DNA from 2 places in the Exiguobacterium sp. UBA7533 genome. Region 1 is predicted to be linked to the other one. Evidence: a T-box and tRNA genes for the amino acid it is inferred to sense, from the RefSeq annotation. Region 1 holds a T-box; the other holds one or more tRNA genes.
The links. A T-box is a leader RNA that pairs with one kind of tRNA and senses whether it is charged. The one in region 1 lies ahead of leuS (leucine--tRNA ligase), so its partner is inferred to be a tRNA-Leu.
Positions count from the first base shown of each region.

Region 2: it encodes a tRNA-Leu, which carries the amino acid that the T-box ahead of leuS (leucine--tRNA ligase) is inferred to sense. The anticodon was not compared.

Region 1 is NZ_DLMP01000001.1:508,654-516,621, forward strand. It holds gene leuS (leucine--tRNA ligase) at 1-1,763, opposite strand, end outside; T-box leader at 1,810-2,032, opposite strand; gene B2U10_RS02540 (HAD family hydrolase) at 2,071-2,715, opposite strand; gene B2U10_RS02545 (peptidoglycan bridge formation glycyltransferase FemA/FemB family protein) at 2,806-3,840, opposite strand; gene B2U10_RS02550 (MDR family MFS transporter) at 4,023-5,201, opposite strand; gene B2U10_RS02555 (class I SAM-dependent methyltransferase) at 5,358-5,954, shown strand; gene B2U10_RS02560 (serine aminopeptidase domain-containing protein) at 6,005-6,709, opposite strand; gene B2U10_RS02565 (GNAT family N-acetyltransferase) at 6,788-7,276, opposite strand; gene metK (methionine adenosyltransferase) at 7,414-7,968, opposite strand, start outside.
Region 2 is NZ_DLMP01000005.1:56,327-64,294, reverse strand. It holds gene B2U10_RS07685 (2-oxoglutarate dehydrogenase E1 component) at 1-547, opposite strand, end outside; gene B2U10_RS07680 (amino acid ABC transporter ATP-binding protein) at 861-1,589, opposite strand; gene B2U10_RS07675 (amino acid ABC transporter permease) at 1,586-2,230, opposite strand; gene B2U10_RS07670 (transporter substrate-binding domain-containing protein) at 2,262-3,029, opposite strand; tRNA gene B2U10_RS07665 (tRNA-Leu) at 3,232-3,315, opposite strand; gene B2U10_RS07660 (alpha/beta hydrolase) at 3,358-4,290, opposite strand; gene B2U10_RS07655 (hypothetical protein) at 4,312-4,653, opposite strand; gene B2U10_RS07650 (S66 family peptidase) at 4,669-5,679, opposite strand; gene B2U10_RS07645 (DUF779 domain-containing protein) at 5,866-6,228, opposite strand; gene adh (aldehyde dehydrogenase) at 6,251-7,771, opposite strand; gene B2U10_RS07635 (TraR/DksA C4-type zinc finger protein) at 7,967-7,968, opposite strand, start outside.

The DNA.
Region 1 (7,968 bases):
TCTGGGTTGATGACGTTACCGCGAGATTTTGACATTTTCTCGTTGTTCTCTCCAAGGATCATTCCTTGGTTGTATAACTTCTGGAATGGTTCTTTTGTTGGTACGACGCCTGCATCATACAAGACTTTATGCCAGAACCGTGCATACAACAAATGGAGAACAGCATGCTCTGCCCCACCGATATAAATATCGACTGGAAGCCAGTATTTTAATTTTTCTGGATCCGCAATCGCTTCTTCATTGTGTGGATCGATGAAACGAAGGTAGTACCAGCAACTTCCGCCCCATTGTGGCATCGTATTCGTCTCGCGACGGCCTTTCATTCCTGTTTCAGGATCTGTGTAATCCAACCAGTCTTCAGCAAGCGCAAGTGGTGATTCGCCCGTACCAGACGGTTTGATTTCTGGAATGATTGGAAGTTCAAGCGGTAATTCCTCTTGATTGAGTGTTTTCATTGAACCATCTTCCATATGAACGACTGGAATCGGCTCGCCCCAATACCGTTGACGACTGAACAACCAGTCTCGGAGTCGATACGTGATTTTTTTACGACCGACTTGGTTCGTTTCGAGTTCAGCGATCATCGTCTCGATTGCTTCTTGTTTCCCAAGTCCATCAAGCATATGCGAGTTGACGTGTTCGCCCTCTCCTGTGTAGGCTGCTTCGTCGACATTTCCACCCGCGACGACTTCAACGATCGGTAAGTCGAATTGTTTCGCGAATTCGTGGTCGCGCTCATCGTGTCCTGGAACAGCCATGATCGCACCTGTTCCGTAAGAAGCAAGGACGTAATCAGCGATCCAGATTGGAAGACGATCGCCTGAGATCGGATTGACCGCAAAAGCACCCGTGAAGACACCCGTTTTTTCCTTCGCTAAATCCGTTCGCTCGAGATCTGACTTCGTTTGGACTTGCGAAATGTACGCATCGACGGCTTCCTTGTGATCTGCTGTCGTGATGTCAGCTACGAATGGATGCTCCGGTGCAAGTACTAGATACGTCGCACCGAAGATCGTGTCCGGACGTGTCGTAAAGACCGTGACTTGTTTTTTATGTCCATCAATCGTGAAATCAATCTCAGCACCCTCAGATTTCCCGATCCAGTTGCGTTGCATCTCTTTGACAGAATCCGGCCAATCGAGATCATCCAGATCTTCAAGAAGGCGATCCGCATATTCCGTGATTTTCAAGACCCATTGACGCATCGGAACACGCACAACCGGATGATTTCCGCGTTCGGATAATCCGTCGATGACCTCTTCATTCGCAAGGACAGTTCCAAGTGCCGGGCACCAGTTGACTGCGACTTCGTCTACGAAGGCAAGTCCTTTTTCATACAACTTCGTAAAGATCCACTGCGTCCATTTGTAGTATTTTGGATCCGTTGTGTTGATTTCACGACCCCAGTCATACGAGAATCCAAGTTCTTTAAGCTGACGCTTGAACGTCTCGATGTTTTTCGCTGTGAATTCGCGTGGATCGTTTCCTGTATCGAGCGCGTATTGTTCTGCTGGTAATCCGAACGCATCCCATCCCATTGGGTGAAGGACATTGTATCCTTGCATCCGCTTCATCCGTGCGAGGATATCCGTTGCTGTGTAACCTTCCGGATGACCAACGTGGAGTCCAGCACCTGACGGATACGGGAACATATCAAGGGCATAGAACCCTTCTTTTTCTGGATCTTCTGTCGTGACGAAGGCGTTGTCTTGATCCCAACGCGCCTGCCATTTCGGTTCAATTTCGCGATGATTGTACGGCATGTCTTTTCCTCCTCTAATCTAAAAAAACCGGTCTTCCGCCCCTAAGAAAAGGGACGAAAGACCGGTTTGGCTTCCGCGGTACCACCCACGTTGTCTGTCTATGACAGACCGCTTGATTCACGGATAACGGTGTGAAAGACCGGATTCGCTACTACGACTTCACGAATCGTGCTCCCTGACGAGTTCACGGTTGTTACCGACTGGTTCGCACCTTCCACCAGCTCTCTTGACGGCACCTTTCCCCTACTACTTCAGTTCCATGCATTTGACTATCTTTTTCTAGTGTAATCTGTTTCTTCCTCAAGCGTCAACGCTTCCGTAAAATTTCCTCGATTTCTGCGTGTGATTGCGCGACATGATCCGCTTGCTCTAAGCGTTGCGTTGGCATCCGGTCATCAAGAAGCGCAATCACTTCCATGCCTGCTGCTTTCGCACCAATCATCCCGTTCGCAGCGTCTTCAATGACGAGACAGTTCTCGGGTGCGTGTCCAATCCGCTCTGCCGCAAGTCGAAAAATCGCGGGATCCGGTTTCGAACGGATGACTTCTTCTCCACTGACGTAGTGCGTGATCGGAAGCCCATAATGACGGATGACACGTTCGATTTTCTGAAGTGAACTCGAAGAAGCAATGCCGATATCGTAACCAAGAGTCGCCGCTTGTTCGATGACTTGTGTGACGCCTTTTTTTAATCCACACTCCTCCGGCTTTGCATAAATTTGAAACAAGCGATGTTCTTCCTCAAGCAACGCACTAGCTGTTTCTTTCAGCTGATGCTGGGCGACAAGTTCTTCCCACATTTCATCTCCTGTTTTTCCCATGAACGTCGCATACTGAACCGGATCAAGCGGAATCGATAACCTTTTGAACATCTGTTGATGCACTTCAAAGTAGCGAATCTCACTATCTAAGATAACCCCGTCCATATCAAAAATCAGACCGCGTTTTTTCACGATAACTCCCCCTTTATTGATCGATCCTGACTTCAGCATATCAAAAAAACGACTACACGATGTAGTCGTTTTCATACTCTCATTATCTATTTAACTAGTTGCCACCTGAATACCAGCTTGTCGATACGCCGGAAAATAATCGGAATCAGCATTTGATCCGTATCGTACGCAGAGCAAATCATATAGTGATGGCTGCAGGATGGATTTTCCTTGATGATACTCAAATAGTCGATATCCAGTGTAACGGCATTTACTCTCAAAAAGACTATCCCGTTCTTGATACCCGCCCCCAAGATGTTGTTCGACGAGTCCCCGTGCTTTTGCCTGAAGAATTGCTTCGTACTCAAGTCGCTGATTCGGGAACATCTTCGCTTCATCCCGCTTACAGCCGATCAAATGACCGTGGGCGTATTCTTTTCCAAGCAATACGAAGTATCCCCCAACCGCTTTTCCGTCGATTTCCGCCATCAGTAATAAGGGCTCACAAAGTGGGTTCGTCTCCATCAATTGCTCAAAATACGTCGCGGTAAAATAATAATGAGCCGAGGCATTCTTCCGGTCCATCGTTTCATGATACAACGCTAAAAAAACAGGTAGATCGTCCCGTGTTCCTGTTCTGACGGTTAAGGGTGAAGCAAGCGATTTACGAATCATGCTTCTCGTCTTCTTATGAAATGTCTGCATGATATCTTCAAGTGAAGGACGCAAATCAATACTCGTCGTATGACGGATGAAGGAAACTTTTGTCCAGTCCTGCATAAACCGTTCATTACCTGTTAATGGATTAAAGCGGATCATTTCCGAGACGATCGATTCTTGCTCCGCCCACCTCTCAAAGGATAAACGAGCCTGCTGGATCTCGGACGCAGTCAGTCGACCGATGATTTCCGGTCCGCCATAGCCGTACGGGGTAATGAGATCTGAATAAGGCGTATCAAAAATACGACGCTTCAAAAAAGGATAAAACAGTGTTCCTGCATGACCTTCATAAAGAAATAATACCGCTTGCTCAGACGGTCTAGCGTTGAGCGTGACGTATTGGTGACTATAGAAGATATCAAGAGGCTGTTTCTGTACGTGTGTCGTCCAAGTTGCGGCATCTGTGATGAATTGACACCTTTCCATCCGTGCACCTCCAGTCAAAAGAAGCAACGTTCATATGACCTTTCTTTTCAAGTTCTTGATTAGAAAGTACCCGTTTCTTTGCCGAAATATTCCATATTATTAAATGTTTGTTTTATAATTTTCGAACGAATGATGTAACAAAAGACAGCTGATCTATTGTCCGCTGTCTCACAAGATAAAGCTCATGATGTGGTTTTAGGAATAGCACGAAGGAAAACAACTCCTGCTAACAGGATCAATCCAATTAAGGTCAAGAAAACTGCTGACATACCTGATAAATCGTAGATCAAACCTCCAACTGTCGGACTGATCATCCGCCCTGCTGAAGCAGCGATATTAACGTATCCTTGGAATTCTCCTTCTTTTCCGATTGGCGCAAGTCGCGCCGCCATTGCAGGAACCGCTGGCCAGATGAACATCTCACCGATTGTCAGAATGATCATCGCCACGAGGAACATCTTGAAGCCGCCTGCAAACGGAACAATCAGATAAGAGAGAAGGAAGATGCCTGTCCCGGTCATCAGTTGGCGTTTCAAATCATCTCCAAACCAACGAAGAATTGGTGTTAATAAAGGTTGTGCGAACACGATAAGCGCTCCATTGATTGTCCAAAGAATCGAGTACTCGGAAATCGTGACACCGAGCGATTTCGTATGGACAGCAAAGGTCCCTTGCCATTGCACATAAACGAACCAAAGTAAGGCATAACCGATCGAAACGAGCAACATCGTCCGTGCGGATCCGCGCGAAAGTGGTGTGCGTGTCGTTTCGATCTCGTCATGTGCCGCATGCATCCGCGCTGGCGCCTGAATCCAGGACAAACCGACAAACAAAATGATGGCAAAGACGATATAGAGAACGAGATTGGCGATGAAGATGTACTGAATCGAAAAAGCAGCAATTTGACCACTAACAGCTGTCCCGAGGGCTACACCGACGTTTTGCGCGACATAGATCGCATTAAAGGCGCGGCGTCCGCCTTCCGGCCAGATGACGCCCGTCATTGCGTAGATCGTTGGGAAAACCATCCCACCGACGAATCCAATCAATCCAAGCATCGCGACGTATCCAATATACGTCTGATGAAATAGCAACAAGCCGACGGAAGACAGGACAAGTCCGATGACACTGATGACAAGCGTCTTCTTTCCGCCGAGTCGGTCAAACGCTTTTCCGCCTAAGTAGTTCCCAACGATTGCTAAGGCTGAGTTGACGAATAACGCCATTCCGGCTTTTGTCATCGACTCCCCTAAATATTCATGAATATATAATGTATTGAACGGCCATAAAAAAGAGGATCCCGTCGTATTGATGGCCATCGCAAGGACGAGGATCCAGACCGCTTTTGGTAATTTTGGCATACCTTTGGTCCTCCTATTTCATTCTCAACCTTGCCACTTTACGCAATCCCTCCCCCGCCTGTCAAGCCACTTCACTTTTCGTCAATGACTCAAAAGATGGTATAATGCAGGAGGAATCATACATACGATGATCATGTATAAAGAGAAAAACAGCCCATAGGAACAGGAGTCTATGCCATGTCACTTGCCCGTGTACTACCTTATACGAAACAATTACTGGAGTCCGTCATCGAACCTGGTGACTGCGTCGTCGATATGACTGCCGGAAATGGACATGATACGCAGTTCTTAGCAGAATGCGTCGGTCCAGAAGGTAGAGTCCTTGCGTTCGACGTCCAAGCTCAAGCCATCGAGGAATCGACACGACGTCTCGACGAAGCCGGAATGTTAGAACGCGTCGATCTTTATCACGAAAGTCACATCCATGTTGGTGCGCGTCTTTCGGACGAACGACGGCCTGTTCGTGCCGGCGTCTTCAATCTCGGATACTTGCCTGGAAGTGATAAATCGATCACGACGACAGGTGAAGAGACGCTTGAAGCACTCGACGCTCTCCTCCCGGTACTTGCACCTGGTGGTCTTGTCGTCCTTGTCGTCTATCACGGTCATCTTGAAGGAAAACGGGAACGCGATGCTGTCCTAGATTACGTCACAGCCCTTGATCAGCAAGGTTATGCCGTTCTTCAGTACCGCTTCTTGAATCAACAGAATCATCCACCGTTCATCATCGCGATCGAGAAAAAAGTGCGCTGACAGTAGAAATAAAGAAGTGATGGCTTCCGCTATGGAAACCATCACTTTTTTCATTCTTCGACTAATTTAAAAAACAACAATAATTTTTCCGCAAACCGTGTATTCAACCGTTCAAAGCTGAAATGCGGGAAACCGTGTAGACGTTGTAAGTAAATCTGATCGCCACCCATTTTCCGACATACTTCGAGTGTCAGTTTGACGTCTGCGAACTGATCGTCTGGTGCATAAAAACAAGCCAAGTTTACACGAGGCAGTTTTTTTCGTTCCTCGTCATGTACGACGATCTCTTCTTCGATTTCCCGGTACTGCGCATACGTCAGTTCACCGATGCGAACGGTATCTTCCGTACTTTGACCAAACGGCAACGTACCGAGTGGCGCATCGGGACGGAAACGATCAAACGCACTCGCGAAGACTTGTTTGACACCTCCGAGTTGTTTCGACGGATGCCAATCAAACAATGGTGAAACGAACGCAAGACTTGCGACTGGTAGTTCATATTCTTGCAACAGACGATTGACGACGAGTGCCCCCATGCTACAGGCGATGATATGAATCGGTAGCTTTCGTTTTCCTGCTTCGCGTAATGCTTCTTTTAACAGTTGACCGTGCTCTTCAAACGAAATGCGACGTGGTGCGTCGACGAGTAGCACTTCATACTCTCTTTCGAGTACTCGAATCAAAGCTTCACTCGGACGGGCACGCAGTTGTAACGGATAGACTAATACGATGATTCCTGTTGGTTGTTCAACCACAAACTCACCTCTTCACTTCATACTTCCTTTTCACGATACCTTATTTCAAACGCAAACGAAACCGTCCCGAGACGGATTTCACGAGGCAACATGGCGAAGACGAACGACTGATTCCGCTTGCCCAAACACTTCTTCCGTCATCTCACTAAGTTCTTCAAAACCAAATGAGGTCAGGAATTGACGCGCCTTATAGTTACGTGCTTCCACGTAGACTTCGAGTGGGACGGCTCCTTGTCGTTCGAGTTCACGAATCAGACGTCTTCCGATTCCGTTTTGCTGATATTCCGGCAAGACGTAAAGTCGAATGATTTCCCATGTTCCTTCGACATCAACAGCATGAATGAAACCGACGATTTCCTCGTCGATGATTCCGACATAAAAATACTCTCCCCGTGCTTCTTCCGCCGTCCGGATCGCACGAACGACTTCTTCTTGCGGATACGCCTCCTGCACGAAATGCGCTTTCGAACGTTCGGAATAGATTTCTTCATACGTATCCAACCAAGATGTGATAGCAATGTCATGAATACGTCCTGCATCAGCTGGAATAGCTTCGCGTATTTCCATAATCGGAACCCCCCTTTATACTCATACAAATCGACTCATGTACTTTTACCCTTTTCTAGAAAAAACATTCGTTTCCTGCAAAGTTCCGCGGAAACAAAAAAGCCCGAAAACCCACGTAGGATTTCCGGACTTTTTGATTATGCGAAACGTTTTGCTTGTTCTTCAAGAACTGCTGCTTTATCTGTTTGCTCCCATGGAAGCTCAACATCTGTACGACCGAAGTGACCGTATGCAGCTGTTTGACGATAGATCGGACGACGGAGATCAAGCATGTTGATGATTCCAGCCGGACGAAGATCGAAGTTTTCAGCAACCAATTCGACGAGTTGTGCTTCAGGAAGTTTTCCTGTGCCGAATGTATCAACTGCGATTGATACAGGGTGCGCGACACCGATTGCGTACGCAAGTTGAACTTCTGCTTTGTCTGCAAGACCTGCAGCAACGAGGTTCTTCGCGACGTAACGTGCTGCGTATGCAGCTGAACGGTCGACTTTTGTTGGATCTTTACCTGAGAATGCTCCACCGCCGTGGCGTGCGTATCCACCATACGTATCAACGATGATCTTACGACCAGTCAATCCAGCATCTCCTTGTGGTCCGCCAATGACGAAACGACCAGTTGGGTTGATGAAGAATTTCGTTGCTGCGTCGATGTATTCAGCCGGGATGACCGGTGTGATGACGTGTTCTTT
Region 2 (7,968 bases), on a different contig from region 1:
TGAACAATTGTTTCTTTTGCTCAGCATCAAGCGTCGCCGTCAAAGCACCTTGTTCGATTTTTTGACGGAGCCATTTCTTTTCCTCTAAGTCATCAACATGCTGGAACTCAACAGCCGCTGCTCCCGTGTATTGCGCTTTCAAGTGCTCGATGCCTTCAAATGCATCTTGAACACCCGCTGGCGGCTCAGGACAGACGAGTGAAACCGGCATTTTCCGAAGATCTGCCTCTGTCAGTCCAAACTGATTTAGTTCGAATAATCCTGTTTCTCGCGGATGGTCCTTCAGCGGATAGATATCCGCCGCAAGATGTCCTTTTGCACGAATTTGTTCCGCTAAACGATTCGCCGCAAGATATTTTTCGAAATCTCCCGTCTCGACTTGCATCGGTACTACTGGTTCCGTCACAGGTGCACCATGCTCTTCGAAATAAGTACGTGTCTCCTCATCGACGGATGTTTTGTCTTCTAAAAAACGCTCGTACAATTCAATGATGTAGCCAAGGTTTGGTCCATAAAATGCTTGTTGATCTTGCTCGTGGCCTGCCATGTACGGTTCCCCCCGTTTCTATATTTCTCCCCTCACATTTAGCATCGGCTAAATGTGTTTCCAGCCCTCTACCTGTTAACGCTTTCAAAAGAAATTGCATGAATGATGCGCTAAAACGTCATGAGAAGGAACGAACGTGCCATTCTTCCATGAAAGTGCCTTCGTTACTATATTACTACTCTTTTCCTGCGTGTGCATTTCGAATTCCCAAATTCTCACGCTTAAATGTATAAGTTTTTCTTATGAGCGCTTAGCCAGTAATTTATGAATAAGCAAAAAACCGGCGTATCTGCATTTAGATACGCCGGTTTAATCATAACACTTTACTGAGGAACGATTGCGTCCGTTCATGCTGTGGAGAATCAAAGAGCGCTTGTGGCACATTCTCTTCGACGACATACCCACCATCCATAAACAACACGCGGTCTCCGACTTCACGAGCAAATCCCATCTCATGGGTCACGACGACCATCGTCATCCCTTCGAGAGCAAGTTGTTTCATGACGGCAAGCACGTCCCCGACCATTTCCGGGTCAAGCGCTGACGTTGGCTCGTCAAACAACATGATTTTCGGATTCATCGCGAGCGCTCGGGCAATTGCGACCCGTTGCTTTTGACCCCCGGATAATTCGCCTGGATAATTATTCGCTTTTTCCCGTAACCCAACTTTATCGAGTAGTTCCAAAGCTCGCTTTTTCGCCTGGTCCTTATCCGATTTACGTACTTTGATCGGTGCGAGCGTGACGTTCTCAAGCACGGTCTTATGCGGGAAGAGATTAAAATGCTGAAAGACCATTCCGACCTCCTCCCGAACTTTGTTGATATCGACCTTCGGATTTGTGATGTCGAAATCATCGATGATGACCGTTCCACCCGTAATCTCTTCCAGTCGATTCAAACAGCGTAAAAACGTACTTTTCCCAGATCCCGACGGACCGATGACACACACAACTTCTTTTTCGGCTATCGAGACGTTAATGTCTTTTAAGACTTCGTTCGAGCCGAATGATTTCTTTAGATTCTTCACTTCAATGATACTCATCGTAATGTAAACCTCCGTTCCAAGAACTTCGCCACTAATGACAAGAGATAAATGATGACGAAGTACATCAATCCGACGACAGACCAAACGATGAATGGCTCAAACGTCGTCGATTGCTGAACTTGACCTTGTTGCGTCAAATCAGCGATGCCGATGATCGATAACAACGATGTATCTTTTAAGCTAATGATCGATTGATTCGTAATCGTTGGTAACATCCGTCGGAATGCTTGCGGTAAAATGATTTGAACCATCGTTTGACGTCCTGTCATACCGAGTGAACGTGCGGCTTCTGTTTGTCCCTTATCAATCGACTGGATACCTGCTCGAATAATTTCCGCGAAATAAGCACCAGCATTGATCGCGACCGTCAGTATCCCTGCATACATCCGGTCCATCGATAACCACTCAAGCGAGTTGAGTCCAAAGTAGATGAAGAAAAGCTGAACGATGAACGGTGTACCACGAATGACATCGATATAGATGATCGCGATTGCGTTCAAAATCTTTAACGGTGACAACCGCATCAATGCGACGACTAAGCCAATCAGAAAGCCGACGATGACCGCAATGATGAAAATATACAATGTGACTTGAAGCCCTTCCAAGAAAAATGGAAATGCGGTTTTGACCACTTCCATTGGCTATCCCACTCCCTTATCGCCTTGCGACTTATTTCAGATACGTGTCAACGATTTTATCGTATTCACCGTTTTCTTTCAGATTCGCAAGTCCTTTGTTGATTTTCTTCAGCAGATCCTTATTCTCACCTTTTAAGACAGCGATCCCGTAGTTATCACCGTTGAGACGATCACCGACAAGTTTCAATCCAAGATTTTGTTGTTTGTTTGCATATGAGATGACCGGATAATCTTCAATCAAGGCAGCTGCGTTACCGTTCTTTACTTCTTGGAACATCGCTGGACTGTCATTGAACTGTGTAACAGTGAAGCCAAGTTTATCCGCGTTGTCCGTTGCATATTTTGCACCCGTCGTTCCCTTTTTGACGGCTACTTTTTTCCCTTTAAGATCGTTAACGGATTTAATACCATTCTCATCTTTTTTAACGACTAAAATAAGACCAGCTTTGAAATATGGGTCTGAGAATGTGACGACTTTTTTCCGTTCTGGTGTAATACTCATACCGGCAATGGCAACGTCCAATTGATTTGCTTGAAGTGCTGGAATGATACCGCTGAAATCCATTGCTTCAAATTTAATCTTGAAGTTTTGATCCTTAGCGATTGCTTTCATAAGATCGATGTCGATTCCTTTGTACGTGTCCCCGTCTTTGTACTCAAATGGTGGATACGTGACGTCGATACCAACTTTATACGTCTTTCCTTCTGAAGACCCTTCATCCTTCGAACCGATACTACATGCACCAAGTACGAGAATACAGCTCATCAAGAGCGCTAGCAAAATACTTCCTTTTTTCATGTTTGTTTCCCCTCTCCTATGTGTTAAAGATTGTCGACTCCACTTAGTACTTTCCCTGAAGAGTACCCTCTTTAAAACGTATTTTACCAGAAAAGTTCTAAAAAGATAAACATTTCTGAATTTTTATTCGATGCAACCGTTTTCTATTCATTATCAAAAAAGGAGGCAACCCCTTGATGGGATTGCCTCCTTCAATCATTTATGCCGCCGAGAGGACTTGAACCTCCACGGTGTTGCCACCACTAGATTCTGAGTCTAGCGCGTCTACCAGTTCCGCCACGACGACGTTGATTTATGATATTAATATAGCGGGTAACGAACTGAGTTGTCAATCATTTCGCAAGATGTTCCGGACGAACTTCTCAACGACGTCATCATATAATGCCGGATCCTCGAAATATGCCATAGCGTGTGCGGCATTCGGAATGACGACCAGTTCCTTTTCCGTTGGACAGGCTTCGTACAGCTCATACACCATATCTGTCGGTACGAACGTATCCGCACCACCATGAATGAAGAGAATCGGAACCTGTGCCTTTTTGACCTGTTTCAGCGCTGATGCTTCACGGAACGTATAACCTGCCTTTAGCTTCGTCAATACGCTCGTCATCCCTAAAAACGGGAAGTGTGGTAGTCGATACATCCGCTTCATCTGATACGCAAGAACAGCATTGACGGACGTATAGGCACAATCAGAAATGATTCCTTTGATTTGTGGTGGAAGTTGTTCGCCACTCGTCATCAATACGGTCGCCCCTCCCATCGACACACCATGTAAGAACAGTTTCGCATCCTGTCCAATCCGTTCAATCAGATAGTTCGACCAACTGAGACAATCTTCACGATCATGCCATCCGAATCCGATATAATGACCGTCACTCATTCCGTGTCCTCGATTATCGGGCATCATGACATGGAAACCGGCCTGATGGTACAGATAGGCGAATCCGGCTAAATCCGTTCCGACGCCTCCGTATCCATGCACGAGAATGACAATCCGGTCTGACGGAACAGGAGACGGGAGGAAATGTCCGCGTAACGTTAAACCATCTTTTGCTTCAATCTCGATCCGCTCGAGCGGCTGCTCCTTGATCCATGTCTGTCCAGGTTGCATCAACCGGACCATCTCATCACTCAAATCCCGATTATTCGATAAGAACGGCTTCGGATTCGTAGCGATTGCCATCTCATAAAAATAATAACTCGCTGCTACTAATCCGGATCCGATGACTCCGATTCCAATTTTTGTTCTGCGACGCATCTGCCCCACTCCTTCTTTCCGTTATAGCTCGATCTTCAGTTGAGCAGCATGGTCATCCTCTTCATCCTGCAAGACTTGTTGACGTAATCGTTGTTCCTGTTGCTGACGCCGGTAGGCAAACTCTTGGACAAGCTCTGTACCCGTGAATCCATCTTCTACGAGTTCACTCAATAAATCCGTTTCTGTCTCGACGACTTCCCCCGGACGACGCATGACGAGAACATCTCCGACTTGTGCAATCAGCAATTCATCTTCTAGACGAAGTGCATCGTAAAACGGTTCCGGTAACGTCATTCGACGTGTTTCCGGGTTAATATGGACGCGTTTATAAACGCCTAATGCTTGAAACTTACGACGTGCCATTGCGTGCTCTCCTTTTTAGTTGAACGTAAGATCGATTCGTGAATCTTTTCCTTGAATACGAACCGTACCCGTCGCTCCATTGATTAACGTTAACTGTGGTGGCTGATGACCGATGTCAAGATCATATAAGACTGGTAAGCCCGTTTCATCGGCTAGATAGTGATACACGTCTAGCCATGTCAGATCTTCTGTAATCCTTGCAGACGTACGGCCAAATAAAAAGCCAGCCGCATGGTCGAACCACCCAGCATACGCCATTTGTCGAAGCGTCCGATGCACCTCGGCAGAACTCGCTTCAGACACCTCGAAGTACCAGAGAATCGGTTCTCCGTTGATCTCTTCATGTTGGAAGCGCTTCACATCTCCGTACGGTGTCCCAATCAGATGGCGAATCGTCTCCAGACAACCCCCAAGTAACCGTCCGGTCACTTCTGTTCGCTCATCAAGTGCTTTCCATTCTGTCGCTTCCGTCAGCTGAAATAACGAACCTGCTGGACGTTCTTCGTCTGTCCACGCGGTTTGATAACGATCGGAAGCCCACTGTGTGACGGTTTCTCCAGATGGCGTCGCGAGAACCCGTCGCCAGGCACTTGTCGTCTCGTCCCATTCTTTACTCCGAAGCTCAACGAAGTTCGGACCATGTGCTGTCGCAATTCCCGTCTGAAGCGTCAAACTGAGCAATAACGTACTGATATCGGAATAGCCAAGCAACCATTTTGTTTGGTAAGCAGTTGGTGTCAACTCGGGTAAAAGATCAATGGCGCGTTCCCCACCAAATGGCGGGATAACAGCATCAATCGTCTCATCCGTCATCATGTGATTGAATTCTTCGGCGCGTTGTTTGACCGGTGCACTCTCAGCAAGTTGATGCGACCAAATCGTTTCACCTAAACGGACGTTCATTTGCCGTGCTTGTACCTGTTCAACTGCTCGTTCGACCCATTCCTGTTGCTGTTCACGTAATCCGGAGGAGGGCGCCGTCACTCCGATCGTGTGACCTGTCCAACCTAAAAATGGATATTTCATGGTGACCCCCTAAATGTCATAGTATGAAAAAATCTTCTCGTCAAAATATGAGTTCATTATACCGTTCTTATGCCGCATTACCAACTTTTATCCTGTTAGAACGCTGTAATACGAACAAAAACACGATTCTGTACAAGCGACCTGAATGAACAAGTCGCCTAGACAAAATCGCGTTTATATCCTTCATTAACTTGATGCTGATAGTTCAGCGTATTCCTCTTGCGTGAACGCACGGGAGCGTGTCAAAAAACGTTTTCCTTCGACACCCTCAAGAGAGAACATTCCGCCTCGACCATCCACGACATCAATGATGAGTTGGGTATGTTTCCAGTACTCATATTGATCTTCATGAATATAAAACGGGCAACCACCGATCTCTCCTAGTTTTTTATCCTGATCTCCCAGGAATAAATCGCCCTGCGCAAAACACATCGGGGAACTGCCATCGCAACAACCACCAGATTGATGAAACATCAACGGACCGTGTTTTTCTCTCAACTGGTCGATCAACTCAAGACAAGCTGCTGTCGCCTGAACACGTTCCACCATTTGCATCCACGTCCTTTCCGACTTAGAAGAAACCGAGTTTATTCGGGTTATAGCTAACGAGTAGGTTTTTCGTCCGTTGGTAATGGTTGAGCATCATCTTATGGTTCTCGCGTCCGATCCCTGACATTTTGTAACCACCAAACGCCGCGTGAGCTGGATATTGGTGATAACAGTTCGTCCAGACGCGCCCTGCTTCGATCGCACGACCAAACCGATAAGCACGGTTCATGTCACGTGTCCAAACGCCGGCACCAAGACCATATAACGTATCATTCGCAATTTCGAGTGCTTCTTCTTCCGTCTTGAATGTCGTGACCGATAGAACCGGTCCGAAAATTTCTTCCTGGAAGATGCGCATCTTATTGTGTCCTTTAAAGATCGTTGGTTGAATGTAATATCCTTCTGCGAGATCTCCTTCGAGCATGTTGCGCTCTCCACCGATTAGACACTCTGCGCCTTCCGACTTACCGATTTCAAGATACGAAAGGATTTTCTCCATCTGTTCGTTCGAAGCTTGAGCACCCATCATGACGTCGGCATCAAGAGGATTTCCGATTTTGATGGCTTTGACGCGCTCTAAAACACGTTCCATGAACGGTTCGTAAATCGATTCTTGAATCAAGGCACGCGACGGACACGTACAGACTTCCCCTTGGTTCAACGCAAACATCAATAATCCTTCGATTGCTTTATCAAAGAATGCATCGTCTGCCTGCATGATATCTTCAAAGAAAATGTTCGGTGATTTCCCACCGAGTTCGAGTGTGACCGGGATCAAGTTCTGCGAAGCATACTGCATGATCAAACGTCCTGTCGTCGTCTCACCCGTAAAGGCGATTTTGGCGATTCGTTTGCTTGAGGCGAGCGGTTTCCCTGCCTCAAGACCGAATCCATTGACGATGTTGAGCACACCTGGTGGAAGTAAATCTTCGATGATCTCAACGAGTACCATGATGCTCGCTGGTGTTTGTTCTGCTGGTTTTAAGACAACACAGTTTCCTGCTGCGAGAGCTGGTGCTAATTTCCAGACAGCCATCAGGAGCGGGAAGTTCCACGGAATGATTTGACCGACGACGCCAAGTGGCTCATGGAAGTGATACGCAACCGTATCTTGATCGAGTTCGCCGACTGAACCTTCTTGTGCACGAATGACCCCAGCGAAATAACGGAAGTGGTCGATCGCGAGCGGTAAATCGGCGTTAAGTGTCTCACGAACGGCTTTTCCGTTCTCAAGTGTTTCCGCATAAGCGAGCATCTCGAGATTTTCTTCCATTCGATTGGCGATCTTATTTAAAATATTCGAACGTTCGGTTACAGATGTTTTTCCCCATGCTTCTTTTGCCGCATGTGCTGCGTCAAGAGCGAGTTCGATATCTTCCTTTGTAGAACGAGCGACTTGGCACAACACCTTACCAGTAACAGGTGTCACATTATCAAAATATTCTCCCCCGACTGGTGCCGTCCATTTTCCATTAATGTAGTTTTCATACCGTTCCTTGTACTGTACTTTTGACCCTTGCTTGTTCGGAATGTCATAAATCATGCGTTATATCCTCCCTCAACTAAAATGGTCAAGCAGTGAGACGGATGCTTGTATGCGCTTACATTTTAATATAGGCTAAAACAGTCCTCTCGATACCATCGTACCAAAATTATATGAAAAGTCAAAAAATTCTGGTAAATACCTGTGATATTTTTCGAAAAAAAACATCTCCATTTTCGGGAGATGTTTTGCCGGTC